3 regions of the Desulfitobacterium elongatum genome follow, and region 2 is predicted to be linked to each of the others. Evidence: riboswitches for the same ligand, from Rfam matches in the RefSeq annotation. Region 2 holds a riboswitch; each other region holds the start of a gene.
What was found. A riboswitch is a leader RNA that binds a small molecule or an ion and turns the genes downstream of it on or off. The one in region 2 is predicted to bind lysine.
Positions count from the first base shown of each region.

Region 1: linked by a shared signal. The riboswitch ahead of ACZ42W_RS15690 (transporter substrate-binding domain-containing protein) and the one ahead of ACZ42W_RS03625 (amino acid permease) in region 2 are both predicted to bind lysine.
Region 3: linked by a shared signal. The riboswitch ahead of lysA (diaminopimelate decarboxylase) and the one ahead of ACZ42W_RS03625 (amino acid permease) in region 2 are both predicted to bind lysine.

Region 1 is NZ_AP038772.1:3,309,887-3,320,060, forward strand. It holds gene ACZ42W_RS15665 (GIY-YIG nuclease family protein) at 1-512, opposite strand, end outside; gene ACZ42W_RS15670 (pyridoxal phosphate-dependent aminotransferase) at 861-2,045, opposite strand; gene ACZ42W_RS15675 (NusG domain II-containing protein) at 2,275-2,649, opposite strand; gene ACZ42W_RS15680 (amino acid ABC transporter ATP-binding protein) at 2,665-3,405, opposite strand; gene ACZ42W_RS15685 (amino acid ABC transporter permease) at 3,422-4,204, opposite strand; gene ACZ42W_RS15690 (transporter substrate-binding domain-containing protein) at 4,289-5,134, opposite strand; lysine riboswitch at 5,275-5,456, opposite strand; gene ACZ42W_RS15695 (substrate-binding domain-containing protein) at 5,830-6,792, shown strand; gene ACZ42W_RS15700 (ABC transporter substrate-binding protein) at 6,903-7,799, shown strand; gene ACZ42W_RS15705 (ABC transporter permease) at 7,890-8,588, shown strand; gene ACZ42W_RS15710 (ABC transporter ATP-binding protein) at 8,594-9,319, shown strand; gene ACZ42W_RS15715 (iron-containing alcohol dehydrogenase) at 9,389-10,174, opposite strand, start outside.
Region 2 is NZ_AP038772.1:793,572-803,745, forward strand. It holds gene ACZ42W_RS03595 (4Fe-4S dicluster domain-containing protein) at 1-374, shown strand, start outside; gene ACZ42W_RS03600 (dimethyl sulfoxide reductase anchor subunit family protein) at 386-1,198, shown strand; gene ACZ42W_RS03605 (Crp/Fnr family transcriptional regulator) at 1,466-2,143, shown strand; gene ACZ42W_RS03610 (MFS transporter) at 2,183-3,469, shown strand; gene ACZ42W_RS03615 (ComEA family DNA-binding protein) at 3,497-4,189, shown strand; gene ACZ42W_RS03620 (ComEC/Rec2 family competence protein) at 4,186-6,771, shown strand; lysine riboswitch at 6,952-7,135, shown strand; partial or broken gene ACZ42W_RS03625 (amino acid permease) at 7,228-8,597, shown strand; gene holA (DNA polymerase III subunit delta) at 8,794-9,795, shown strand; gene rpsT (30S ribosomal protein S20) at 9,879-10,151, opposite strand.
Region 3 is NZ_AP038772.1:54,887-65,060, forward strand. It holds gene ACZ42W_RS00305 (putative NPN-dependent ornithine cyclodeaminase) at 1-387, opposite strand, end outside; gene ybaK (Cys-tRNA(Pro) deacylase) at 666-1,145, opposite strand; gene ACZ42W_RS00315 (hypothetical protein) at 1,526-1,747, shown strand; lysine riboswitch at 1,869-2,043, shown strand; gene lysA (diaminopimelate decarboxylase) at 2,158-3,411, shown strand; gene ACZ42W_RS00325 (FeoA family protein) at 3,733-3,951, shown strand; gene feoB (ferrous iron transport protein B) at 4,100-6,100, shown strand; gene ACZ42W_RS00335 (sigma-54 interaction domain-containing protein) at 6,949-8,565, shown strand; gene ACZ42W_RS00340 (FAD binding domain-containing protein) at 9,189-10,055, shown strand; gene ACZ42W_RS00345 ((2Fe-2S)-binding protein) at 10,072-10,174, shown strand, end outside.

The sequences.
Region 1 (10,174 bases), 2.3 Mb from region 2:
CACTTTCCCAATTGCCAGTACAGACACCCATTTTTCCTCTTACCTAATCTTGGACTCGTACATTTTCGTATAGGATAGAAATCGTTCAAGTATTGTACTGCTGTCTCCACTTGATGTGTGCTGGTAAAGGGTCCAAAATATATTACGCCATCTTCTACTTTTTCATGGACTATAGTCAGTTTAGGATACTGTTCAGACGGTATCTTTATATAGCAATATTTTCGATCATTCTTCATCTGCCTGTTATACCTTGGTTTCACTTCCTTGATAAGGTGACATTCTTCTATGAATGCATCCAATTCCGTATCTGTCACTCCATAATTAAACGTATGAATATTTTGTATCATCTCAGCGACTTTGGGATCCCGATCCTTTTGATTCTGAAAATATTGCGATACCCTGTTCTTTAGGTTTTTTGCCTTGCCCACATAGATGATATTTCCCAGTGAATCAAGCATCCTATAGACGCCGGGTCTTTGTGGAAGTTGCTTGAGTTTTTCCTTAATAACCATATATTCTCCATACCTTTAGTATAAATGCTCTTAACATTATATCATCGTTTTTCATTTCACTGCCAGATGCATTAATTGTTCAGAACTTGACCTGATTCACTGCAGGAATTTTAGTTGTTTTTGTAGAAATACATGTCTCATAAAGCACGAAAGGGGTGCATTCTGATGGGTGATAAGAGCCGCCCCAAGAAAGAAACAAAAAAACCAAAGCAACCCAAAAAGCCGTAATAACTCTCGAGATCCTTTTCGAACTCAGCAAAATAAAGTAAAGCAAAAGGCGCCTCTCCAGGGAATTTACTTTCCTCTGAAGAGGCGCCTTTCATTCGAAGGGATACTTCTTCCTTGACTCTATTTCACTTCTTCGATTAAAGCCTTAAAGCCTGGCAAGGCTTTTTCAATGGTCTCATACGTCACACAGTAGGCGATACGAGCATACCCAGGGCAGGAGAAGGAAGTGCCTGGTACAATAAGAATATTCTTTTTCTTGGCTAGGTTGCAGAATTCGATATCATTCTCAATGGGCGTTTTAACGAACAGGTAAAATGCTCCCTCGGGTTTAATACATTGGTAACCGTAAGAGGAAAGCCCATTATAAAGAAGTTCTCGATTTCTATTATAGGTTTCTAGATCCACTTTTGCATCTAAGCACTTCGCAATCACTCGCTGGAATAACGACGGAGCATTGACAAAGCCTAAAATGCGATTGGCAATATTCGCTGCAGCAATAATATTTTCGTAATCTGCAACCTGATTAGGAATCACCAAATACCCTATTCTTTCGCCAGGTAAGGAAAGAGATTTGCTGAAGGAGTATCCGACAATCGTGTTCTCATAATATTTGGTTAGATAAGGAACTTCAACGTTATCATAAGCAAGTTCGCGATAAGGTTCATCTGCAATAAGATAGATATCTGTCCCGAATTCCTTCTGCTTCTCCCTCAGGATGTCTGAAAGCATAATTATGGTTGCTTCCGAGTAGATAACGCCAGTTGGATTATTAGGTGAATTGATGATAACCGCTTTAGTTTTCGGGGTTATCTTCTTCTTGAATTCTTCTAGATTAGGCTGAAAATCAATTGTATTTGCAGGAACGACAAGCAATTCACCCTCATAGTTACTGACATAGTTTCTGTATTCTCCAAAAAAAGGTGCGAAAGTAAGGACTTCATCCTTCGGGTTAAGTAAGGTTTTGAAAATAACGTTAAGCCCGCCTGCTGCGCCGACCGTCATGAGAATATTATCTTGAGTAAAAGCGGTACTGAATTTATCATTGATAGATTTTGCAATTGCTGCTCTTACATCTTCATAACCTGAGTTATTCATGTACCCATGTATACTAAGAGCATCTTCCTTATTGATAATCTCAATAATCGCCTTTTTCACTTCTTCAGGGGATGCAACATTGGGATTTCCAAGGCTAAAATCATAGACATTTTCCGCTCCGTGAATTGCAGCTAGTCTTTTTCCTTCCTCGAACATGGCTCGAATGATTGAGCTGTTTTGTACCTGTACTTGCATTTTTTCTGATATCATGTCGATCAACCTTTCTTATATAACTCTCCATGAGAGCTGTAGTCCTGTCTTCATCTCACCACAGAGTATTACGTGTCTCCTCAAAATCTCTGTTATACTATTATTTTACTACATAGAAGTGTATTAGTATACCGTTTGAATCCTACTGTCTTGGCTGAAATTATTCCTGGAAGCAGCACGCGGCGAATTAAAAAGACACCAAGGAATGCACTTGGTGTCTTTCGCTATCTCATCCTACAACTATTATGGCTTTGTTTGGCAGACATGCAGCTAAATCCCCTTCTTTATTCAACCATCCTGCCTTTACACAAATTTGATCTCGGCAATCTGATTTTAAGAACCGAATTCTTCCTGGCTCTACTTGAACGACAACATTAACTCCCTTGAGTTGTATTTCTCTAGTTTCCTTTTCAGAGGCAAGGTTAATGCTCTCAACTTGTTGCTTATTCTGAGTAATTACAGCTACCCTTTGGTCAGATCCCTTCGAACCCCGATTACAGCCGGCTAATAAACCTCCTGTAGTTAACAAAGCAATAGCTGCAACACTTCCTCTTAGAAAAGTTCTACGGGATATCTTAATTTTTGACTTATCCTTATTGCACATGTAGCCTTCTCCTTATTACATCTGTGTCAAGGTGCGTTTTAAAAATTCCCGGGTCCGCTCTTGGGTTGGATTATTGAAGATTTGCTCGGGACTTCCTTCTTCAGCAATAACTCCTTTATCCATAAATACTACACGATCAGATACTTCCTTTGCAAATCCCATCTCATGAGTCACTACTAACATGGTAAGGCCCGTTTCAGCAAGTTCCTTCATAACTTTTAATACTTCTCCTACCATTTCAGGATCCAGGGCTGAAGTTGGTTCATCAAACAACATAACATCTGGATCCATCGAAAGTGCACGAGCAATAGCCACACGTTGCTTTTGTCCACCTGACAACTGTCTTGGTTTTGCGTTAATATATTGTTCCATTCCAACGACTGTCAGATATTTCATAGCAACCCTTTCAGCCTCAGCTTTGGAACGTTTCAACAATTTTATCTGCCCCACGACACAGTTGCTTAATACATTATGATTATTAAACAAGTTAAATTGTTGGAATACCATGCCCAACTTCGTTCGGTAGGCGTAGATATCATGTTGATCATCTAAGATATTTTCTCCGTTATAGATGATTTGGCCCCCACTTGGTTTTTCCAGGAGATTAATGCAACGAAGCAGAGTAGACTTTCCCGATCCGGAGGAGCCAATGATGCAGACCACTTCTCCTTTTCTTACCGAAAAATCAATGTCTTTCAACACTTCATTCGTTCCAAAGGATTTGCTTAGATGTTGGATATCAATTACCTTTTCCAAAGTCTCTCCTCCTTCTCTAATATTTGTTCCCATCGCTATTTTTCATTCGACGCAGCATATCTTCAGTTGTTTCTACCTGCATTTGATTGCCAATCATAATGAAATTCTCTGGACCCTCAAGCCTTCTTTCAATATAACGCAAAATCCGTGTAACTGTAAAGGTCATGATAAAATAGAGAATACATGCCACGAAAAAAGATTCGAAATATCTGAAGTTATTCCCTGCGACGGATTTGGTTTGGAAATATAGCTCCGATACTGCAATTACATTAAGCACGGAAGTATCTTTAATATTAATGACGAATTCATTACCCGTTGCCGGTAAAATATTACGAATAACTTGAGGTAGTACAACATTGACCATCGTTTGAACATGATTCATTCCGATAGCATGAGCAGCTTCAAATTGTCCTCGATCGATTGAAACAATACCGCCGCGAACAATCTCTGACATATAGGCCCCAGTGTTGATGGATACAATAAAGATTGCTGCCACGAACTGGTTCATTTGTATACCAAAGGCCTGTGCAGAACCATAATAGATAACCATTGCTTGTACAATCATTGGGGTCCCACGGAAGAATTCGATATAGGCTGAAAGAATCGTATTAATAACTTTGAGAATAAACCTTTTTGGCCCACGTTCAGGCATCGGAATTGTACGGATTACCCCAATTAATAAGCCAATTACCGAACCTATAATAGTACCAATTATAGAAACTACTAAGGTCACACCTGCCCCACGAAGGAACATTGGCCAGTTATTTGAAAGAATTTTTATTACCCACTCTAAGGACATATTTTTCCTCCTTAAAAAACATCATAAAACCGACTGCATTAAATGTAGCCGGTTTCAATGATCTTTATTCAGCCGCAGTAATTCTTATTTTGCTGCTGGTTGATTCTTAATAGCAGTATCCATAATACTTGTACGATCTTTGTCTGAGATTCCTGCTAAGACTTCATTGATTTTTGGAGTTAATTCACTACCTTTTGCGACACCTACAGCGATTGCCGTATCATCTGGTGATGTAACAAAACCGTCTTTAAATTCTACCATCTTGAAGTTCTTATTGGCAGCAGAGGCGCTTACGCCTTCTGGGCGTTCAGACACGTAGCCATCAATTATTCCTGATTCGAGAGCAACTCTCATTGCAGGGAAGTTATCCATAGCTTGCTTCTTATCTACACCTTTAATCTGATCGATTACTGTATAGTGGAAGGTGTTGAGTTGCGCAGTTATTTTTGCCCCTTTAAAATCTTGAATGGAAGTAGCCCCATCAAATTTCCCGCCATTTTTAACAACCATGACTAAATCTGATTTATAGTAGATATTTGAAAAGTCGATGGTTTGCTTACGTTCTGCTGTGGGTGACATACCTGCGATGATTGCATCAATTTTGCCAGAAGTTAATGCTGGGACAAGGCCATCCCATTCCGTTTTAACAATAACTAAATCTTTTCCTAAACCTGCAGCAATTTTTTTAGCGATTTCTACATCATATCCACCAGCATATTCTGCATTGCCATCAATCTTAACCCCTCCGTTGGATGCATCCTTTTGAGTCCAGTTGAAGGGTGCATATCCAGCTTCAAGGCCTACCTTGAAGGTTCCTTTTGCAGCGGCAGGGGCCTTTGCGCTTTCTGAATTACTACTTGATCCGCATCCTGTTAATAACATCATCACGGATAGAGACAGTGCTAAAAATAATGATAATTTTTTTCTCATGATAATCCTCTCCTTCTTTTCTATAAAAATAATAGTTTGTTGTATTTTTAAATTCTTTAGGCATTTTACTAAACAAAAAAGACCTGAGTTGAACTCAGGTCGCATATGTATAGTTGCCCCTAATTCCCCCTTCTTATCCCAAATGAGATAGCACAACTCAATAAACTGGGAAGCTTATTGAGACAGTCCTGCAATTCTTAACTGCAGACCCAGCATGTAACAATGAGATTATTACAAGCTTCGGCGACCTTTCCTTCTCCTTAGTATCACTGCGTCTCAAACTCCACTAAAGACTGTTAAATGTCGCGCCTCTACCTCACCTATAAGAGTGAGGCCTTATTAAATTATACATTTACTCTACAGTAACATATTATTTCTGTCAACCTAGCTTTGAGGTTTTTCCATAGGAAAAACACCAAAAACACATCGATACCACTTAGATTAGTGGTATTAATATGTTTCCTATGGTTTTAATCCGTTACCCTTTCAAGGCAAAGTACTACGATATATCGCTTGAACTCGATGATGAACTGAAAAAGGTAATTAGTCAAACCAAATCTAACTTAATCAAACTTAATCCAACTGAATCAAACCAAATCCAACTATTTTTCTTGAATAGTTAGTCAATTTAATCTATAATGACCGTAAAAACTACCACTATAGTAATATTTATCTCAAATCCTGGAGGTGAAAGATTGAACAACTTGTCTCCCCTAACTGTCGAGGAAGCAGCAAGACTCTTAAAGGTGTCAAAGTACACCCTCTATGAACTGATTAAGCGTGGGGAAATTCCGGTACAACGCATTGGCCGGCAAATTCGTATCGATCCGGAGATCCTCTATCGCTCACTTCAAGGAGGACTTTCTCCAGATCAGACTTCGCAACTTCACAATCCTGCGGATTCGTTGGTTTCTGATCAGATGATACCTACAGAGATTCTAACTCCTTCGCATGTACACTTTGTTGGGAGCCACGATCCCGTTGTCGAGTTGCTTGCTGATTTTTTAAAGCATTCCTCTATCCCCATGGATTTCCATCTTTCTTTTAAAGGAAGTATGGATGGGCTTCTTTCTCTTTTTCGCCGTCAAGCCGATATCTCTGGAATCCATCTTTGGGATGAAAAAACGGGAGAGTATAACCTACCTTTCGTTCACTATGTTCTTCCCGGAGAATCGGTAACTCTTATCAACTTGGTTCAACGAGTTCAGGGGCTGATAGTGCAACCTGGAAACCCCTTGAAGCTTCAATCCTTGGAGGACTTACAGAACGACAACGTGCGATTTATAAACCGTCAAAAAGCCTCTGGCACCCGTTTAAGGCTGGATGCCGCCTTACGTGCCGCTAAAATCTCACCCGCCGCAATTCTAGGTTATGAAAACGAAGAGCAAACCCATTTTGGAGTCGCGAGCTGTGTTGCCAATGGTCAAGCGGATGTGGGAATAGGTGTTCAATCTGCCGCCCACCGGATGGGCCTTGATTTTATTCCCCTCTTTAACGAACGCTATGATTTGGTCACTTTGCATGAGGTAACCAAATCAGAAGTATGGAAGATGATCCTTCATATATTAAACTCTTCTGCTTTTCAGATTGCGATACAGCGACAAGTGGGGTATGATACTTCTTCTACTGGAAAGGTCATGTTCGAAACGGGTCCTTGAATCAGGGAGACAGGTTTTTCAAAAAGCAAAAGGTACGGTACTTCTGGGTACAGGTCGGCTTTGCTTGAAGATACTGTAGAGCTTGTATAAATGAGAGGAGATAATATTAAATGAAAAAATCACTTCAGAGAATTATTTTAATCATGTTAACCTTTACACTTGTACTTACAGGATGTGGAACTGCTACTACTACACCGAATACAACTAATACGCAAACTTCACAAACCCCAACACCCTCAAATCCGGACATTATCCTAGCAACCACGACGAGCACTCAAGATAGCGGACTTCTCGATGTCCTTATTCCGAACTTCGAAAAGAAAACAGGTTATAAAGTGAAAACTGTTGCCGTGGGTACTGGGGCAGCACTAGCCATGGGAGAAAAGGGTGAAGCAGATGTTCTTCTAGTGCATGCACCAAGCTCGGAGAAGAAATTAGTGGACAATCAAACGGCTATTAACTATAACCTAGTTATGCACAATGATTTCGTCTTTGTCGGCCCTTCTTCTGACCCAGCTAAGTTTAAAGAAAAAAAGACTTCCTTAGAAGCCTTGAAGGCTATCGCTGATAGTCAGTCTACTTTCGTATCGCGTGGCGATGACTCAGGAACAGATAAGATGGAAAAGGCTTTATGGACAAAAGCCAACCTCAAACCCACAGGAAATTGGTATCAAGAAACGGGCTCTGGAATGGGTCAAACTTTAACGATTGCCTCAGATAAGGCGGCTTATACTCTGACCGATCGCGCGACCTTCCTCTCGATGCAAAAAAATCTTAAACTTGATATTCTCCTTCAGGGGGAGTCCGCCCTTCTCAATATCTATCATGTCATGCAAGTAAATCCTGAGAAATTCCCTAAAGTTAATAAAGACGGGGCAAAGGCGTTCGTTAGCTTCATGATTGACCCAGAGACACAGAAAGTCATCGGAGATTTTGGCAAGGATAAATTTGGTCAATCCCTGTTCTTCCCCGACGCGGGCAAAAAAATGGAAGATCTCAGTAAGTAATCTGAAATGATACTCCTTTGCTATACGTTAAAGAATGAGACAATAGGGTGAACCTAGAAAGGTGAGCCAGAGGAAAGGGAATGTGACAGCATGGAAATGATAGGGCAGGGGATTCTTGCGGCCTTTCGCTTGCTCATTACAGGTGACCCTGAGGTCTTAAAAATTACACTTTTAACTCTTAAGGTGTCAGGAACGGCAACACTTATCAGTCTCTTGATTGGGATCCCCTTAGGTACCTTACTCGCCCTTAAACCTTTCCCCGGCCATAGAGTGATCTTAAGTGTCGTGAATACCGGAATGGGACTCCCCCCTGTCGTTGTAGGTCTTTGGGTTTCTATCTTTCTTTGGCGTTCAGGTCCTTTTGGTTACTTAAATATCATGTACACACCGATAGCAATTATCATTGCACAAGCGGTGATTGCTTCCCCAATCGTCATAGCCTTAACAAGTGCCGCCCTCCAACAAACCGATCCGAAGCTTAGATTACAGATCAAAGCACTCGGGACGACTCGACTGCAATATCTCTGGTTACTTCTGAAAGAGGTCCGATTTTCAATTTTGGCTGCGATTATTGCAGGCTTTGGTGCGGTGGTCTCCGAAGTAGGAGCATCTATGGCGGTCGGTGGAAATATCAAAGGTCAAACTCGAGTTTTAACGACGGCGACGGTTCTCGAAGTATCCAAGGGGAACTTTGATATTGCAATCGCCTTGAGCATCATTTTATCCCTACTTGCCTACTTTGTTACTCTTTTCTTAACCCTCCTCCAACAAAAAAAGCAAGGAGCCTAACCCCCATGCTGAAAGTACAAAATATTTCTTGGCAGATAAATAACAAAACTATTCTCGAGAATATTAACTTTGTTCTTCCTCCTGGGGAATGCTTAGGGCTTGTTGGCCCGAATGGTTCGGGGAAAAGTAGCTTATTAAAAATATTAGCTCTTTTAGAATCACCCTCAAGTGGGGATATTTGGCTTCAAGGGCAGCTTATCTCTAAAAAAGTTTCGCTCGATATACGACGCAGGATCGCAATCGTTTTCCAGGAAGCCCTTCTTCTAGATACCAGTGTCTGGGAAAATATCGCGATTGGGCTCAAAATCAGAGGTGTTCCAAAAGGTGAAATCAAAAGTCGGGTGACCTATTGGCTGGAGCAATTTAGGATAATTCATCTTACCAAGCAACCTGCTCGATCCCTTTCGGGTGGGGAGGCTCAACGGGTTAGCTTAGCTAGGGCTTTAGTTTTAGAGCCGGATATTTTGTTTCTTGACGAACCCTTCTCTGCCTTGGACGCCCCGACAAAAGAAGCCTTAAGAACCGATCTGGCACAGATCTTTCGAACTACAAAGGTTACAACGGTATTAGTAAGTCATGATTTTGATGATATACGACGATTAGCCCAAAGAACCCTGTTACTAATCCAAGGTAAGATCATTGCTGACGCTACCCCTTCTGACCTCTTATTAACGCCTCAAAGCGTCGAGGTAGATCAGTTCCTTGCTCATTGGCGCACAACTTTGAATTGAATTTCCAAACGTAAAAGCGGATCAAGAACTTTCTTGATCCGCTTTACGTTTAGAGGTTGGGACTAAGACTTATAAGGCGTTCTTATAAATCTGAATAACATCATCGAGAGTGGCTAGCCGAGGGTTGGTTAGACTGCAGGCATCTTTCATCGCGTTAATCCCCATAGTTTTCAGGTCTTCCTCTTTCACTCCAAGTTCAGTGAGACCGCTTGGGATATTGATATCCTTCGACAAGGTTGAAATTGCAGTCAGCGCCTTCTCTGCGGCCTCCCGAGCGGATAAGCCTTTTACTTCCTCACCCATCGCTTCTGCGATATCTACAAATCGATCGACATTCCCAATCAGGTTAAAACGAGATACGTAAGGTAGTAGTATGGCGTTACAGACGCCGTGCGGAAGATTATAGAAGCCTCCTAATTGATGTGCCATCGCGTGAACATAACCTAAGCTGGCATTGTTAAATGCCATTCCAGCAAGGAACTGGGCGTAAGCCATTTGTTCACGTGCTTCGAAATCACTGCCATTAGCTACCGCGCGACGGAGGTACTTACTAATGAGCTTCATGGCCATTAACGCAGCAGAATCTGTAATCGGTGTGGCTGCAGTAGAAACATAAGCCTCGACAGCGTGGGTTAAAGCATCCATCCCAGTTGCCGCAGTCAGTCCTGCTGGCTTTTTCATCATGAGCAACGGGTCGTTGATGGAGACATTCGGTGTAGTATGCCAGTCAACGATTGCCATTTTAATATGACGATCTGTATCGGTAATAATGCAGAAACGGGTCATTTCACTGGCTGTCCCGGCAGTCGTGTTAATCGCTATCATTGGCACCATCGGCTTTTCGGATCGATCGAC
Region 2 (10,174 bases):
CGCGCATATGTAATCATTGTGCCGAACCTGCTTGTACCAAAAATTGTCCCACAGGGGCTATGCACAAAGATGAAAATGGTATTGTCTCTGTAAATCAGGAGGTCTGCATCGGCTGTCAATATTGTGTCTGGGTTTGTGGCTATAATGCCCCTAAATTGGACACTGAGAAAAACGTGATGGCCAAATGTACCTTTTGCAATGAGCGCTTAGCAAAGGGTGAAAAACCCTATTGTGTGGAAGCGTGTCCGGCAGAAGCCCGTTCATTCGGCTTAATCAGTGATCCAAATAGCGAAATATCCCGTCTAATTGCAGCAAAACATGCACAGCCGCTATTACCACACTTAGGTACGGTTCCTTCCGTTTACTATATTTAGGAGGTGTAGACATGGCAGAAATAAATCTTTCCTTGGTAGTTTTTACGCTGTTGATTGGCTTTTGTACAGGTACATTTCTCTGCTATGGACTTTGGCAGTTTAATGGGTTACCCTCGGAAAAGGGGAGCCAGAAAACAACACGTCTGGTTATGCTTTTGCTCTTGCTGTGTTGGGGGGTAGCGATGCTGGCCTCTGCCAGTCATTTGGGGAAACCCTTCCGTTTCTTGAACGCTTTCCGCAACCCAGGTTCCATGATTGCTCAAGAGGGTCTTTGGTCCATTGCTTTGGGCGTTACTTTACTTATTGCAGTTGTTATGGCTTTCAAGGGCCAAAATATACCGAAGACTCTTTATGCAGTAGGAGCTTTCCTTTCTTGCGGACTTCTCCTCGTCTGTTCCTTAGTTTATGTGAGAGCTGCCGGTTTCCCAGCTTGGAGTAGCGGGGTGACCATCGTCTATTATTTTGGCAGCGCGCTCTTACTGGGAGTAGCCTTTGTTTACTTTCTCAGTTCCCAACAAGGAGAGAAAACAGCAGGAAGCAGGATGGCTTCCTTTGCTTTAGCCGTAGTACTCATGCAGATTATCGTTTCGGTGGCCTTTGTAGTGCATCTGAAATTCGATGCCATGTATGTCACTCTGCCGTCAACTGTCGGAATGGATGTTGTGCGGTGGGGAATTGGTCTCTTCGTACCGGCTGCAATTGCTTATTTGGCTTGGCGTGATAAAATGAAAATTAAGAGTGCAGCTTGGTCCTTTTTGGCTTGCGTGGTGATCGGCGAGATTTTTTCCCGTTTAATCTTCTTTATGCAAGGAGTGCATCTATAAGTAAAGGAGCGTCCCTATAAGAAAGGAGAACCCTTTAGGAAATCTTTCAGGGACATTGAAATTCTTAACGAGTGAAGAATGTTTACTTGAGATTCTTCACTTCACTTATGATGACATGTAGAACCTATAATAACTTATGTTTTGCGAAATATTAAGTAAATCGTGGAAGCAGAGGGCCTTGCCCTCCGCTTCTACATCCAGGATAACCAGAGATATGTGAAAAGTGAAAGTTATTGGATGATGTAATACTAAGGGAGGGGCTGTCACATGGCAAAAATTATGCAACAGTTTCTGAAGGATGACGACCTTGGTCCAAGTATTCGGGAAATTTTTGCCAAACAGCTAGTGCCTTGCACTGTACGCCATTTAGGAAAAGGAGAAATCCTCTGGCGTGAAAAAGAACTGCATCAATACTGTTATTTCATTGAGTACGGCATGGTCGAATTGCATGTCATCACAAAAGAGGGACGGGAAAAAGTATTGTTTTACTATACCAATGGCTCTCTTTTGGGATTTCAAAATCTATCCAAAGAGAAGATGACGATGACAACGGCGGCAGCCATATTACCGACGAAACTTTACGCAATGGAATTTTCTCTGTTTTACAATTATATTCTTGGAAATCCTCAATACTTGTCTGCTCTAACAAGTTATATTTTTCACCATATGGCCATTGAGGCGGAGGAAATTGTTAATATCTCTTTATATAACACGGCGGAGAGACTAGCCGCACTCTTGGTTCTTTTAGCTGACGAGTATCCGAAAAACAAGCAAGGTGAAATGTTAATTCCCATTAAAAACGAGGAATTGGCCGCTATGATTGGTGTCTGCCGCAATAGCGTGTGCAATGCATTGTCGACATTTCAGAAGGAAAAGCTTATTCGAAAGCACAGAGGCGGCCTAATCGTCACTGATTTGGATCGGCTGAGGGAATACGCATTATAGATGTTGAGCTAAAATGTTTGGCTCCGTAATAAAAAGGAGATGGCAAGTTTGCATTTTGAGCAGCAGGGGGGGAGGGTCAAAGATTTCTTGATCCTCTTGGTTTCAGTCTTCTTTATTTATACGTACAACACTATATTTATGATGGCGACGCCACTACTGCTGATCAGCATGGGCAGTACAGAGATAATAGCAGGGTTACAGGGGGCGCTCTTTTTAGTTGCAGCTGTACTCCTACGCTTTTTTTTTGGACCTTTGGCTGATGCATACGGCAGGCGCCTGGTAATGCTCCTCGGAAGTGGTTCTTTTTTCTTTGCCGCTGTTTTACTCTTTTACGCGGTTGAAGTTTGGCAAGTAGTCGCATTGCGTTTGGTTCAGGCAGTGGGGCTGGCATCCTATTTTCCTGCTGCTTTGGCAACGGCAGCCGCTTGTGCAGGCAGTGGTCAAAGAGGTACATATATTGGTGTTTTACGAATGGTATCATCTCTGTCATTAATGGTCGGGCCCGTTTTCGCTCTTATGTATATTCGAAATTATAGTTATTCTTTGTTTTTTAAGAGTATGGCTGTTTTGGCATTCTTGGGTATGGTGGCACTTTTTTTTATTTCTGCGAAGGTAATCGGGCCCCAGAAGCAAGTCTTGAAAGAAAAGGATTTAAGTTTGCGTCCGAGGATTAATTTTCTGCCCTTGTTGCAAAAATGTCCTTTGCTTGTTGGCACCACGTTCATCACGGCACTTAGTTACGGAATCTACATGTCTTTTGCCATATCCTTTGTTGTCAATTATACAAATGTGGACAATGCGGGTTTCTTTTTTACCCTTTTTTCTTTAGGTGGGATCATTGCCAACTTTGCTTTCGGTTGGCTTTCTGACCGGTTCGGTCGTTTGCGGCTGACGGTCTGTGCTTTTTTGTCTCTAGGGAGCGGGATGATTTTGTTTGCCCTTCTACCTCAAATGACATTTTTCTTCTATCCGGCCGGGCTACTTGCCGGAGCCGGTTATTATGGCAGCACTGCTGTTCTGATGGCTTGGATGACAGAAAGAGTTAAGGCTCATGAGCATACGACAGCACTTTCTTTGCAGCAGAACGCACTGGACTTTGGAATTGCTGCCGGAAGCGGGGGATTTGGAATTTTGTTGGTTGCTGTGGGCAATGCAGGCTTGCTTTATGGGGTTCTGGGGGCGTTGTACCTTTGCTATGGAATGATTTGTGCGATTTCGACAAATCGACAAACCTTGCTGGATTTCGAGACAGGAATTCTATGGAAATGTGGAGAAGAAAAGGGAAGTATGGTGAAGAAAGCTGTATCAAAAGTGAGTAAGCAGTAATTGGAGATAATATGGGGGGAGAAAGAGTTGGAACGGAAAATCCGTTATGCATGGTGGGTGGTATTAGGGATTTTGCTTTTAGCAGCGGTTTGGAAATTCTTCTTGCCCCATAATTCCTCGATTACACTTGAAAAAGCAAGTCAGAGTCGAGAAATCGTCGTCTATGTATCAGGCGCGGTAGAAAAGCCAGGCCTTGTTCGTCTACCGATGGATGCCCGTCTTAATGATGCTTTGAAACAAGTGAGCCCACTACCCGAAGCGAATGTCGATCAAATGAACCTGGCAGAGAAACTGAAGGATGGCCAAAAAATAACGGTTCCTCTTAAGCCTGTGACGCAACCTTTAGGAATTACGAATTCTGGGAATACCTCTGGTACGAATGTAGGTCCTATTGCAGCTCCTAGTGCAGGAGCTACGCCTAAGACAGGTGCCGCTTCTCCTGGAACTGTGCCAAGCACTAATGCGAGTACTGGATCCGGTACGGGTGTGTCAAGCTCGATAGGTGCAGGAAATTCAGCCTCAGGAATGATTAATATCAACACGGCAGGAGTTACGGAGTTAGATAAGCTACCTGGAATCGGTCCTGCCCTTGCGGAACGAATCATCCAGTATCGCGATGAGCATGGTGCCTTTGGGAAGCCAGAGGATTTGCAGAAGGTTTCTGGAATCGGAGCAAAAACCTATGAAAAAATGGCTTCGATGGTTTCGGTTGGCCCATGAGAGACCTTTGGACCCGACGACTGGCCTCTTTGCTCCTCGGAGGGATGATCGGTATATTTACCCCAGAAATCATGCGATGGGTTGTTCTGGGGATTTTTCTATTGCTTGTTATTCTGATAGGGCTGTGGAAGCCACGGGATTTTTTCGGTCCCTCTTTTCGCCCTGAAATGCTGATACTAGGCCTTGGATTTCTTGTGGGGATTATTTATGGGATGACCGGAAATGCAGGATTGGAAAAACCTCTTCTAATAAACCGAGTTCAAGTCGTAGGTGAATTAACGGATTGGAGCACGAATGAGGAGGGGGCAACGGGGGACTTTAAAATATTAGACCCCCTATCTATACCCGAAACGGCTCTTACTCAACTAGAAAAATCACAGCCTTCAAGTCCAAAGGAACAAGCGCAGTTAAATTTTCAGGAGAAAAAATATCGCCTCAAAGTCTACCCGAATTCAGAAGGGGAGTTACCAGAGGGCTGGCGAAATGTACGACCCGGTGATGTTCTACGATATACTGCCAAATTGGAGCATCCTAAACCCCCTGGAACTCCCGGACAATTTGATCTTCCTCTGTATTATGCCGTGCGTGGGCTTTCCGGAGGGTTAACTGCACAAGGCGCTACGGAAATAGTTTCTCCAGGTATAGCTCCGCTGAGTTGGAAAGTTAGAACGCATGTACATGAGCTACTAGAGCTGATCCCGAGCGATCAGAGCGGAGTTCTAGAAGGGATTTTGTTTGGGGATACGAGCCGAATTCCAGAGGAAGACTTGGAACGATATCGGGTTACAGGAGTATATCATGTCTTCTCAGCTTCAGGTTCTAATGTTGCCTTTCTTCTACTCCTTTGTTGGGGAGCCCTCAGTTTTTTACCAATTCCACTACGGGCTGGAATAAGTATCGCTGTCCTTTCTTTTTACGCCATCCTTTGTGGAGGAAATCCACCCATCCTCAGAGCAACTGTGATGGGAATTTTCGTTTTATTAGGAAGGCTCGGCTCGGGGAGAGGGAATTCCTTGCGGGGGCTTTTTCTCGCTGCACTTCTTCTGTTTATCTGGCAGCCACTGATGCTTAAAGATATTGGGTTTCAGCTATCCTTTATGGCGACATGGGGGATTCTTAACTTAAGTCCAAAGTTAGTGGCGATTCAGGGGATCAGAAAATGGCCACGAGGTTTGAAGGTTGCCTTTGCCATGACCTGTGCAGCACAAATCGCAACTTTGCCGCTCTTAATCACAACGTTTCATCGCTTATCCTTTATCAGCTTAGTGGCCAATTTGCTCGTCCTTTTCCTTATCGGGAGTATCTTTGAGCTTGGGATATTTGGGCTTCTGCTTTCCTTTTTACCCCCATTAGGACTCCCTCTTTTTCAAGTGAGTCTGTGGCTGCTTTCTGCAGTAAGTGGATTGCTCTTCCGATTGGCAAGTTTTCCTTTAGCAGACGCTTGGGTTATCAATCCAGGAGCTCTTTTTTGGGTGTGTTGGTATGGTGGAATTCTAGTCTCGCTTGTTGGAAAGGAAAGAGTACGGTTTACGGTTAGAGTCTGGGGTGCTAACGCGAGAAGAAGGGTAACTCCACTTCTAGAGGCAATTTTGTCTGCCGCTCATGTAGGGTTACCTGATAGAATAAGGTCAACCACGGCACTTGCCGGCTTGGGACGGAGGGTGGGGATCAAAGGAGAACGTGCGCCCCTCGTTCTTATAGTCCTCTTGGTTCTATGGAGTCCTTGGAATACTCCACGGGTGCTCGAAGTTACCTTTATCGATGTGGGGCAGGGGGATAGCATTCTGATTGAGACCCCGAAAGGGACGAGAATTTTGGTAGATACGGGACCCCAGAGTCAACGATTTGATGCGGGGGAACGGATTATTGTACCTTATCTTCTTCAAATTGGAATTAAACATTTAGATGCGCTCATCCTGACACATTCTCATGCGGATCATGTCGGGGGCGCAGCGGCAGTATTAGAAACGATCCCTGTCGATTGGGTCGGGGTGCCAGAGGATGGACGGGACTGGCTCAGCGGAGAGAATCTAGGGGATGAAGGGGATCTGAAAGGAAAGAGTTGGGGAGAAGAGAGTGGACTTACTTCAAAACTTATAAAACTCTTGGCGAATAAAAAGATCGAGAGGTTGGAAGCGGGGGACCAGCTGGTTTTAGATTCTGATATTGAACTGAATGTCTTAGCTCCGAGAGAGGTTTTAACGGATACCCACTCAGATGAGAATAATAATTCCATAGTCGTACGCTTGTTGAACCGAGCTGGTCAGAGTGTGCTCTTAACCGCGGATATGGAAGCAGAGGAAATGAAGGAAATCCTAGAAAGCGGTCAAGATTTCTCGGCTGATCTTTTCAAGGTACCTCATCACGGAAGTCGTTTTTCGTTAGATCTCGATTGGCTCAACCAGATTGATCCCAGAGCGGTTATTATTCCCGTTGGGAAAAACTCCTTCGGTCATCCTACACCTGAAGTGCTCCAGTATTGGCAAGAACGACGGGTTCCTGTGTACCGCACAGATGTTAATGGAACGATTCGAGTAAGGCTGGATGAGGAAGGAATCGAGGTTCTTCCCGGAAGGATATAGTCGAGTGGGCGGTCTTAGCCTAACCTTTTGAATCGAAGGGCTTTAGATAGTGGAAAAATGTTCAAGATGGGTTGGCTCTTTTTTCATAAAAATTGCTATTTTAAGATTCTGCGTTATAAATTATACTTACGACGGTAAGTTACAAATATCAACAAATAATATAAATATTTCCTCATTCACCGATGGGTTAGAGGTCGCAACGTATAAGAGTAAAACGGACGAGATACAGGAATATCGATGACTACGTTTGAAAGGATAAGTTGCCGAAGCTTGAGGATTTTCCTTGAATTTCAAGCTGGTGATGTTATCGAATAGGAACATTACTGTCCCGTTTTCAAAAAAACGGTGGAGAGCTATCTTCGGAAGAATTGAGCGGGTTTATTAATATAAACAGCGTCGATTTTTTGACTGCTGTTTTTTATTGTTTTTTTCTAAGCATAAAGGAGTGTTAAATTCATGGAAAACTCGAGCGCCTCAGCTCCACAGAACCAATTAAAAAGAAATCTTAAGGCTCGCCATTTATCGATGATTTCCTTAGGTGGAACCATTGGAACAGGTTTGTTTCTTGCAAGTGGTGGTGCGATTCACCAGGCTGGACCTGGCGGAGCACTTGTTGCCTATGCAGGTATTGGAATCATGGTTTATTATTTAATGACCAGTCTCGCCGAGATGGCGGCTTTCATGCCGGTAGCGGGTTCTTTCCGCGTCTATGCAGCAAAGTTTGTCGATCCTTCCTTTGGCTTTGCAATTGGCTGGAATTACTGGTATAACTGGGCAATTACCATCGCAGCCGAATTAGCTGCAGTTGTTCTAATTATGAAGTTTTGGTTCCCCAATAGCCCCTCTATTCTTTGGAGTGCGCTTGCGTTAGCTGTGATGTTCTTACTCAATTATTTGTCAGTTAGAGGCTTTGGTGAAGCGGAATTCTGGTTTGCCATGATTAAAGTTGTGACGGTTATTATCTTTATTATCACTGGATTTTTAATGATTCTTGGCATTATGGGGGGCAAGGATCCGATTGGATTTTCTAATTTTGTCGCCGATGGAGGTCCGTTTAATGGCGGGTTCTTTACCATCCTAGGGGTCTTCATGGTTGCTGGGTTCTCCTTCCAAGGAACTGAGCTTCTTGGGGTAACCGCCGGCGAAAGTGAAAATCCGAAGAAGGATATTCCAAAAGCAATTAAGTCAGTGTTCTGGCGCATTCTCTTGTTCTATATTTTAGCGATTTTCGTCATTGGAATGATTATCCCGTTTACTGACCCTCGCCTTTTAAGTGGAGAGGTTGCAGTCAGCCCCTTTACACTTGTTTTTGAAAGAGCGGGTCTGGCCTTTGCTGCTTCTTTAATGAATGCAATCATCTTGACGTCTGTATTATCAGCGGGTAACTCGGGCATATACGCTTCGACTCGTATGCTCTGGGATTTAGCGCGTGATGGCAAAGCACCCAAATTCCTAGGGAAATTAGATAATAGGGGAGTTCCTGTTAACGCACTCATCGTGACGTCTCCATCGCGCATTATCGTTTCCGTAAAGCGTATATTGCCCAAGGCCGTAACTTAAGTGACCTCCCCTTTCTAGCAACAGGCTTCCCCTTTGGGCCTCTCTTAGCTTTGATCCTCTGTATCTTTATTATTATTGGACAAGGCTACCAAGCATTTTCAGCCGACGGGATTGACTGGAACTCGATGCTTGTATCCTACATTGGCTTAGTCTTGTTCCTCGTTGTCTGGTTAGCGTATAAAATCAAACACAAAACGAAACTGATTCCTCTTGAAGAATGTGATTTTGAAGTAGAGGTGAGGACGTTCGAAAATATTTTTTCATAATATGGTATGAAATTCCTAACTCTGGTAAGAATAGGAGAGAACATCTCTTTTCTCCTCCTCTTTCTTTTGCCCCTTCACGTGTTGAAGGGGTTTTTTCTTTTTACACACAGGGCCTATGTGCTATGGAGTGTCTACTCTTCTTCATTGCAATTAAAAGGATTCTTCATTAAAATGGTGGAGTAGGAGGGGGCAAAAAATGCGGGAAGTAGAACAGGTGCGCCAAGCCATAGCGAAGAATCAGGTTCCTCCGGTTTACTTATGGTATGGAGAGGAACGGTTCTTCATCCAAGAAGCAATCAAAGTACTTAAAGAAAATTATCTAGTGAATGATCCCTCTGGAAGTGGGATAGAAACCTTACCTGCACGGAGTGCGACTCCGGAACAAATCGTGGAGATTGCAAATACCGTTTCCTTTTTTAGTGGGAAATTACTGATTGTCGAGGATATTCCCTATTTTCAAGAGGGTCAAGGGGATGCTTTAGAGCCCTTTTATCCTTATCTAGAAAATCCTAATCCAGGAACGTGTCTTGTCTTCCTTGCGCAAAGTGTGAATCGAGGACGGAAATTTTATAAAGCCATCGAAAAAGCGGGAGTCATCCTAGAATTTGGGACCCCAAAGCGACTCCAAGATTGGCAGGTTTGGCTCGAGAGTGAACTGAAGGCCCGTGGGAAAACCATGCGACCAGAGGTAAGAACACTTTTTCTCGAGTGGACTGGACATCAAGTGGGCGTCTTAAGCCAAGAACTCGATAAGCTCGTTTTATATGTAGGGGACCGAGAAATGATTCGTACAGAAGATGTGAAAGCCATTGTTCCCCAAACCTTGGAGGCGACTGTTTTTGAACTTCTGGATGCTGTAGCAGCCCGTTCCTCAGCAGTTGCGTTGCAAAAGCTCCATCAGGTCTTACGAGAAGAGCATCCCCTAAAAGTCCTGACCTTGTTATCACGTCAAGTTCGGCTGCTTCTAGGGGCAAACGCTATGCGCGAGCAAGGGCGGGTTCTTGATGAAGCCCCTCGCATACTAGGAGTAAAGCCCTTTGAGGCGCAAAAGATTTGGCAGAAGTCAGCCAAGCTTACCTGGGAACAGCTTTCCTGGGGCTTGAAGGAATGCCTCGGTACGGAAGTCGGTATAAAAACCGGCAAAGGGGACGCCGAATTACTGCTTGAGATCATGGTTACTAAGTTTTGCACCCTATAGAGTTTCAAACCCATTAAAAAGAGAGCAGCAAATCAATGCTACTCTCTTTTTATGTCGTTTCTTATTTGCGTTATGAACAGGACTTAACCCACTTGAGCAAAATGCTTCGCAAAACGTCTAGTTAAGCGAGATTTCTTACGGGCAGCCGTGTTTTTATGAACTAACCCTTTGGAAGAAGCCTTATCCAAAGCACGGGTAGCTTTACTCAACGCGGATTTCGCGGTTTCTGCGTCCGTACTTAAAGATTCTTCAAAACGACGAATCGTTGTGCGTAAAGTAGATTTAGCAGCCGCATTTTTAATGGTGCGGACTTTGGCCAACTCAACTCTTTTGATTGCAGACTTAATATTTGGCACTGATGGTCACCCCCTTTGGATCG
Region 3 (10,174 bases), 740 kb from region 2:
GGCCGTCTCACGGGAACGACCGGAGCGGAAAGCAAAGACATCGGTATTGCCATCCTTCGAGGCAAAGCCTTCAGCATAGACATAGATTCCTTCGCTCCCATCCTCTGTTCGTCCAAGAACAACACGATCTCCCATTTTGAGATTGCGAAATTCAATGATTTGGATGGAACCATCTTGAAGGAGAACTGGGACACAGTCCATTCGACTCTGCGAGGCAAGAATCCATTGGTCGTTAATCTTAAAATACTCGGGATAGATCGACATTGCATGGAAATTCGCAGGGGCGACTCCATCCTGAAGGACTTCAGCGAGGAAGGCATTTGGAGCACTTGCAAAAGGTTCGCGATTGAGATCAGGCGGGATAAAATGGGGAAGCTTAAAGCTCATAGAAATTCTCTCCTTTGAAACAGTTGTCTATAAACGCTAGTCTATCGATATTATATACAACTTGATTCACATCATATGTATTAAGTGAGATAAGAATTAGACGATGTGTTATAAGTCTGGATCTGAAACGCCTTTGCCATAGTGAAGCCTATGACCTAGAAGATAAATCGCGACTCCCGATAGATGGCAAGGTATAACAGATGAGAGTAAATAAATGAGCGTGAACACTGGGTAAGACATAAAAAAGGAATCCTTGAGGATTCCTTTTTTGGTATACATTATGAGGGATTAGATATTGGGCCGGGTTTTCCCTGAGTTACTCTGAGCAAATCCTGGGATAAGGCAAAGATCTGTAGGCCCCGTGTTCCAGCACTTAGGGCTATTTTTTCTTGGGTTAGAATATCTTCTTGAAAGTAGACTGGATATTTCTTTTTGGTTCCAAGAGGAGATACTCCTCCTCTAATGTAACCGGTAAGGGGTTGGACGTCCTTGAGATGGACCACTTCTACTTTTTTGTTACCACTCACTTGTGCTAAGGACTTCAGATTAAGTTCATAATGAGCGGGAATGCAGGCAATCAAAACTCCGGTCTTATCTCCACGGGCTACAAGCGTCTTATAGATCAGCTCTGGAGGCATACCGACTTTCTGCGCAACGCTGACTGCAGAAAGATCAGACTCATCGACTTCATAGGGAATGAGTTTATAAGGAATTCCAGCCTGGTCAAGAATCCGGGCCGCATTTGTTTTTTGAGCCATAGTAATACATCCTTTCTGTGAAATCCTTTCCAGAATTCCTATCTTAGACTCACTATAGGAAAAGCAAGGTTCGCCGTCAAGTCAAAAGGCTTGCAGTTTGAGGAAAAGGGAATTATAGCATGATTCTTCCAATTCTCTTGGGTCTTATTGTCGGGCAACCGATAAGGAAACGAATTAATGAAACGAACTTTAAGAAACTTGTATAATGCTTTGCTTTTTATTATAGGAATCACCTCAGTGTGGGAGCCAGTAAAAATCTTTTTGTCTTGAATGGCGAACATCTTTTTAACGATAAAGGGCATTCTAAAAGCAGAGAAGTATTTAGGGATTTCGACTTTTAAGTTTTTTAAGCGTTTGTAGTACAAGGAGGGATATCTAATATGGATGATGATAAGAACAGCGGAAAAGAATTGAATCGTCAGATTTGGGAACCCGCTGGAGTGGTGAGTGTGTCAAATGACTCAAAGGGCATGAATTATGGGGCCAACTCAAAAGAGACTAAAAAAGGGGGACAGCTCACCTTAGAAGTGGAAGAAGTGCTTCATAATAAAGGGATCATGGAAAACTTGGCTGAGAATACGTCCAAGGATAATCTCCATTAGAAAAACTCCACGAAGAATTTTAGAAGGATTTTCTTTAGGATTTTTCTTCCAAAAAGAAAACTTTTGATGGTATGTTGACATAGACTATGACTTGTCGCATAATAGATAAATAATTCATAAAGTGAATGATAGAGGTGCGGTGAATTAAGAGTAATTATCCTGAGCAGGTCAGCAATGAAGGATAAAGAAAGGAATCACTGCCGAAGCGAAGGTTGTAGACAAAGGACCTTTAGCTGGTCTTGTATTGAAAAAATGCAAGACTGTCATCGGATATCCGGTGGAGTGCTATCTCGTATAGTAAAAGGTAAAAGCCAATACTTTTGCCTTATGGCGGTTACGAGCATGCTCGTAACCGCTTTTTAATAAAGACGGGGCGCGACCATTCACCAAAGTAAGGAGAGGAACGGATTATGGCCGAGAGAGAATTACCGTTTAGCCAAGAACAAATTAAAGAAATTATTGCACAGTATGGGACACCTTTTCATATCTACGATGAACAAGCCATCCGTGATAATGCACGGAGGCTCAATGCTGCTTTTTCCTGGGCTCCTGAATTTAAGGAGTATTTTGCGGTAAAGGCTCTCCCCAATCCTCATATTCTGAGGGTTCTCCAAGAAGAAGGTTTTGGAGCGGATTGCAGTTCACTCGCAGAGTTGATCCTTGCTGAAAAGGTACACATCTGTGAGGAGAACATAATGTTTACCTCGAATAATACTCCCGCTGAGGAGTATGAAAAAGCAAGGGAACTATGGGCAATTATTAACCTTGATGATATTAGCCATATTGATTATCTTGAGAAACACACTGGAATACCGGAGCTGATTTCTTTCCGCTATAATCCTGGCCCGCTTCGTTCAGGGGGAAATTCCATCATTGGGAATCCTGAGGATTCAAAGTATGGGTTGACAAAGGAACAATTATTTCAAGCGTATGAAATCGTTAGAGAAAAGGGTGCACAACGGTTCGGACTCCATACGATGGTCGTTTCAAACGAATTGAATCCAGATTACTATATAGAAACAGCACAAATGATATTTGATTTGGCCCTTGAGTTGAAGGAGAAAATCGGGATCCGACTTGAATTCGTAAACTTCGGAGGAGGAATCGGAATTCCCTACCGTCCGGAAGAAGAACCCGTCAATCTAGAGTATCTGAGCGAAGGTATCAGAAAAGCATATGAAGAGAAGATTATTCCTAACGGTTTAGATCCTTTGAGAATATCTATGGAATGTGGACGAGTGATTACGGGTCCTTATGGTTATCTTGTAACTGAAGTTCTGCACAAGAAAGATATTTATAAAAATTACGTCGGTCTTGATGCGAGTATGGCGGATTTAATGCGTCCGGGGATTTATGGAGCTTATCATCATATCACCGTAATGGGAAAGGAAAACCGGGCAAAAGATCATGTCTATGATGTAACAGGAGGGCTATGCGAGAATAACGATAAATTCGCTGTGGATCGCGAACTTCCTCAAGTGGATATCGGGGATATTGTGGTCATTCATGACACAGGCGCACACGGGCATGCCATGGGCTTTAACTATAATGGGAAACTACGTCATGCAGAGTTATTACTCAAACCCGATGGTAGCGTGAAACTCATCCGCCGGGCCGAAACCATTGAAGATATCTTCGCTACACTTGATTTTTCCAATCTCTAAGTCCTTAATTTTACTGGAATGAAAGTAAATTCCCTTTATTCAACAAGCGACTACAGGAGCAAGTCTCCTGTAGTTTTTGTTCATTAATGAGAAGGTGATGCCCTAATTTTGGAGGTCGTACAAGCCAGAGAAAGTCATATGTTCTGCTGTTTAATTCACCTCGGATTAATTCCTAGAAAAAAAGTATGAATTAAGATTGACAAGATAAGCTCATTGGAATTATACTATGGTTAGTAACGAGAATCGTTATCAATAAGAAACTTAAAATAGTCACAAACATAAAGCTGATTTCAAATGGATTTGATGGGAGGAGAGATAATTATGACTCTTGATACTGTAAAACGAGGTCAATCCTTTACCATAACAGACATTGCTAGTGATTCGGTTCGCGCTCAGGCAATCCGCTTTGGAATTGGTACTGGGGAATGGCTGGTCTGCGAAGAAGTTGTGCCTGCAGGACCTATAGTTGTCCGAAAGAACCGCCAGCTTATTGCGATGGGGCGTAGCCTAGCACAAGGAATCCAAGTCTCAATTAACTAAGTTTAGTACAAGATTTAACGTCACAAAAGTTAACTTAAAGAGTCAATCTCACTAATCGTTGAGCGTTTTAAACGATTGAGTTCCTTCACTAAAATGATTAACCGGCTTAAATTTGTGAACCGGGTTCTTAATGAGGAGATGAAACACAATGGCACATTGTCATGGAGCAAATGTACAGATCGATGCTCCAGAAGGAGCCCGGCGAATTGTTTTGGCCGGAAATCCGAATGCAGGGAAATCAGTATTTTTTAATAACTTAACAGGGATGTATGTTGATGTCTCGAATTATCCGGGGACAACACTTGAGATCTCCTCGGGTCGTTATCTAGACGATGTAGTCATTGACACACCAGGCGTATATGGAATTTCTTCATTTAATGATGAGGAACGTGTCGCCCGAGATGTAATCCTTTCAGCTGACGTGATTGTTAATGTTGTGAATGCGGTGTATCTGGACCGGGACCTTTTCTTAACTCAACAAGTCATCGATACAGGGATTCCAGTTATCGTTGCCTTGAACATGGTTGATGAGGCCGAAGCCCAGGGATTGAAAATCAATATCAACCACTTAAGCGAATTATTGGGTATTCCAGTCATCCCGACCGTAGCCATCACGCGGAAGGGAATGAATGAACTTAAACAGAAAATCTTCGACGCAACACCCGGTCATATCGATGCTTCGCTTGAGACGGAACTTAAGGAAATAACCCAACAAGGAGTGCCCCAGGCTGAAGCGCTTCTGATCCTTGAAGGGGATACGGCTGTAGCAGAACGTCATCAGCTTCAACCGATGAATCTGCGTGAACAAGTCTACCAGACGCGGCGCAAACGGGTCAATATGATAGTGGCTGAAGTTGTCCGTGAAGAAAATAAAAGTGTAGCCGTTAGCCAACTTTTGAACCGGATTATGATTAAGCCTTTTACCGGGATTCCAATCCTACTGGTTGCCTTATACTTAATGTATAAACTCATCGGGGTTTTTGTGGCGGGAACAGTTGTGGGCTTTACAGAAGAGACCGTCATGGTGGGATACTTCGAACCCTTCATTCGTTCAGTCGTCGGGCACTTTATTCCGGAAAGTACTGTATTGGGAACTATATTGATCGGTGAATTTGGGCTTTTAACGATGACCTTTACGTATGTCTTTGGCTTACTCTTGCCTTTAGTCGTAGGGTTCTACTTCTTTCTTTCCCTTTTTGAAGACTCGGGGTATCTGCCACGAATTGCGACATTAGTTGACCGGGTACTCAGTGGGATTGGACTCAACGGCCGGGCGGTTATTCCCCTTATTCTTGGATTCGGTTGTGTGACTGTGGCTACGATTACCACGCGTCTACTCGGTACGGAGCGTGAAAAGAGGATTGCCACCTTTATATTGGGGTTAACAATTCCTTGCTCTGCCCAACTAGGAGTTATCGCTGGAATGCTTGCTTTTGTAGGGCCAGCGTATGCAGTTCTCTATGTGGCTGTAATTTTTGCAATCTTAGTTTTGGCTGGAACCGCGATGAATACCCTATTGCCAGGAAAATCTTCTGACTTGCTGATTGACCTACCACCTCTGCGCGTGCCCCGTTTGAAGAATGTATTGACAAAGACTTGGATTAAGTCTTATCAATTCATTATGGAAGCGTTTCCCCTTTTTGCTTTCGGCGCGCTCTTGATTAGTGTACTTCAAGTAAGTGGTATACTTGTGGCCATGCAAAATCTCTTGATGCCTCTAACCGTGAATTGGCTTGGCTTGCCGAAGGAATCCGCTACGGCGTTTATTATGGGGATTGTGCGACGTGACTTCGGGGCAGCAGGTTTAGCAGATCTCCCACTAACCTCAATCCAAACGATTGTTTCATTGATAACGATTACCCTATTCGTTCCCTGTATCGCCTCAATCATGGTCTTGTTTAAAGAACGCTCTAAGAAAGATGCTGCTATCATGTGGTTGAGCACTTGGGTCATCGCCTTCCTCGTGGGAGGGATCGTTGCTCAGTTATCGAAACTGATTGGAACTACGACCTCTGCGCAAGTTCTTTTAACGGCAGTAGCATTTTGGGGAATCGTTCTCGTGCTAGTTTTTACTTTCAAAACCTATCGGAAGAAAAGCAATATGAGGGATAAAGAAGGGAGCTCCTTAACAGCAAAAGGGGTGGTATAACATGTTTTGGACGAAGAAGAGTAATGATGAGCAATTAAGTACTCACGCAGAGGGGAAATCGACGCCACTGAGTAACTCATCTTGTTGCCATAACGCAAGATGTCCGCGGTGTGGATACTCTGTAGAAGGGCTGGCCTTAGTTTGCCCGCGTTGTAGGGAACAACTGCCCCGTGGGTGTTCAGGGAATTGCTCGGGGTGCGGAAACTAGGGTATAGGCTTCCGTGCAAAGGTTTTATTCTACACCTCACTACTTTGAAATAGGTATGACTAGGAAAAGGTTTTGAACCTAATATAAGAGAACCGAGGCAAGCTGCCCCGGTTCTCTTTTCCCATATAACATTATTTTTTATACTAACCTACTATACTTGAATACCTGAAGATTTTCCGGTCGTTTCGATAATTGTTATCGAAAAATTTAGTAATCCCATGCAATTTTAATATTAAAGATTTAATATCATGAGAATTCACTAATGTTCAGGATATCTTTTTTCTCTGGCTTTTTTAGTTAGGACATAGTTATATGGGCCTAACAGAAATTAGAGAATTAGAGGCTAAGTTTGTTGCTGGTTAAATTTGTTAGAAAGGGCCGATAAATGCAGCCAAAAAATTAACTTACTGCGTATTACCGACGCTAATAGCTCGTCAGGGATTGGGTAAAATAGTTATGCTTCAGTTTTGTTTATGCAGAATGAAAGTTTCGGTTTTGTAAGAGAAGATATGAATATTTCGGTCATTTATATAAGATCATCAAAACTCTTTTATAAATAAAAAAGGGATAAGAAAGTAATTTGCGAATTAATCATTATGACAAAGATCGTGCTTTTTTGAGCTTTCTTGGAGGTTTTTTTATGCAGCAGCTAAAATTTGAACAACTCGTCAAATTATTACCTATACTTGCCCAAACAACAGGTGGCTATGCAGCTATAACTGATTCCGAAGGTTGTAGAATATTGACATTCGACTATAATGGTCAGGAAATCAGTCATCTTAAGGGAGAGGTCTATGAACTGGCTAAAAAAGCAGCAAAAGAGGGGAGACCGCTTGTTGGTTCTTCGCAAATTGTTGATCTAGCTGATGCTTGGGCCTTACCCTTAGGTAGCTTTGTCCTGACTTGTAGTAACGTGGAACGGTTGAAAAGCGAGCAGAAGTTTCAAGAGTCCTTGAAGCGGGCATTGCCAATGATTGCACAAGTAGCTGGTGGTGAGGCAGTCCTTTTTGATGAGCATGGTAAACGTATTATTAGTTATAATGCGGATGGCACAGAAAGTCCCCATATGAAAGAAAAGGTTAGTAGACAGGCACTTAAAGCTATGGAGTCCCAAGAGCCAGTGGTTGGTAAATCCTTTTCTATCAATGGAGCTATGGCGGTACGTATTCCTATTACCAAAAAATTCGGTTTCGGTTTTAATAACGAAAATGCTGCGCATCAGCAGCAAAAATTATATGAAGAAGTTAAGAAGTTGCAAAATACACGCTATACTTTTGAAGATATCATCGGTGATAGTGATTCTATAATTAAAACAAAGAGTATGGCCAAATTTGTAGCAAACGGAATTTCTTCAATATTAATATACGGGGAAACTGGAACAGGTAAAGAACTGTTTGCACAATCTATTCATAATGCAAGTTCTAGACGTAATAAACAGTTTGTAGCCCTAAACTGCGGGGCCTTACCAGCAACCCTTATCGAAAGTAATCTCTTTGGCTACGAAGAAGGTGCTTTTACGGGAGCTAAAAAAGGAGGAAGCCCTGGTGCATTTGAACAAGCGAATGGGGGTAGTATTTTCCTTGATGAGATCAGCGAGATGGAACTGGGCTTACAGACAAAATTATTAAGGGTATTACAAGAGAGGGAAGTAGTGCGTATCGGCGGTTTGAAACCTATTAAAATAGATGTGCGCGTTATTGCTTCTACCAATAAAGATTTAAATGTTTTATTAGCTGATGGGAAATTCCGTCAGGATTTATTCTATCGCCTTAATGTGGTACAGATTAAAATACCCTCTCTGAAGGAACGGCAGGGGGATACTGTTCTATTAGCAAGATATTTCATAAGGAAATATAATGCCTCTTTTATGAAATCCGTTGAAGATATCAACCCGGAGGCGATTAAAATTCTGCAAAATCACGCATGGCCCGGTAATATTCGAGAACTTCAGAACTGTATCGAGCATGCTATGAATATGGTCGGACGTGATGATCCAGAACTTTTGCCTAAAGACTTACCATCCTATTTGCGGCAGACTACAAGTCAGGTGAAAGAGTCTTTAGTCCTCGAAATCAAACCAGGTAATCTTAACCTTGGGGACGCTTTGCGCGAGACAGAGAAGAAAATAATTAAGGAAGCGCTAGAAGTTGTAAAGCATAAGAAAGTTAAAGCAGCCCAACTTTTAGGGATTAGTACAACGACACTTTGGCGAAAATTGTGTGAGTATGGCTTGAGTGATAGCTTAGAAAGAGAATAAAAGAAATGAACCATTTCTAAAATGAAATGGTTCATTTCTTTTGCGCTGGCAGTATTATAAACAAGTTACAGCATAAACGTAGGAACCAGTGTGTACCGAATGGTACGAACGTAGGTGTGGAAGGTTGGAGGCTCATACAATAATTAGTGGTCTCCAACCCGATTTAACTTCTTTGTGAAATGGATCCCAAGAAAACTTGTGCCATATCGTTTCGCAAATGAAATGAAACCTTTTACTTTAATCTTATTGTGAAATGGATCCCAAGAAAACTTATGATATATCGTTTCATAAATGAAATGGTGCCTTATACTTTAACCCTATTGTGAAATGGATTTAAAAAAATCTATCGTATTTCATTTCACAAATGAAATGGACTACAATGTTATGTGTCGAAATTTGTACATAAATGTTATGAAGTAGAATGAGGGATGCCCAATAAAATAAGGCTTTAAGGCCTTTCTTACTTTTTTTGGCGAGTTGACTAGAGTTGGCATGAATCTTGCTTATTATATGAGCGTGACCAACAGAAGAAACTAAAATAGTTTTCCTCATGGCACCGAAAGATATGGGGGAATCTATAAAAGGGCATATTTCGGTACTCAATAAGGGAGGCGCTAGCAAAGGTGAGTAAATTCGAGTATTTTAGACCAAGCTCTCTAGAAGAGACCTTTGACTTGATGTTAGGGAATCCTAGCCATTGTCTTTTAGCTGGTGGAACTGACGTAATGGTTAAACTTAAAGAAAACATAATTCATCCTTCGGTTATCCTGGATTTAGGGGCCTTAGATGATTTAAGAGGCATAAAAATCGAAGGTGGAAAGATAACCATTGGTCCTTTAACTACCCATACTCAACTTGCTGAATCAGATATTATTAAGAAATACGCTCCAGCTTTAGCTAAAGCTGCAGGATTAGTTGGATCTCCACAAATACGCAATGAGGGAACTGTAGGGGGAAATATGGGTAACGCTTCCCCAGCAGCGGATACAGTACCGGCACTGATTGCTTATGACGCAACAATTACGATAGCGAGCGTGACTGGGGCCAGAGAAATCCCCTTAAATGACTTATTTGTAGGTCCGGGTCGTACGAAGCTTAAACCCGGGGAGTTAATCATAAAAATATCTTTTGAAGCTCAAGAAGCTAATCAAAGCAGTAGTTTTGAAAAACTTGGTAAACGTAAGGCTTTGGCAATTTCGGTAGTTAATGCTGCAGTATTTATTGAAGTTCATCCGAAGACTAAAATCGTTACTAAGGCTAGATTCGCTTTGGGTTCTGTAGCCGCTACTCCGATTAGAGTGCATACTGCTGAAGAATATTTAATTGGAAACGTCATATCGGAAAAATTGCTTTTAGAAATTGCTGATGTTGTATCAAATACGATTAAGCCCATTGACGATGTTCGTTCGACGGCGATCTATCGTAAAGAGATAGCGGGTACGTTGATTAAGCGGGCACTCGAAAATGCCTTGAGCACGCTTAGCATTTAGATTGGGGGTAAATGATATGTCAAAAGTAACGATAAGTTACGTTTTAAATGGAGAAAATCAGACGACTCAAGTCGAATCAGACATGCGTTTGGTCGATTTTTTACGGGAAGAGTTATCGC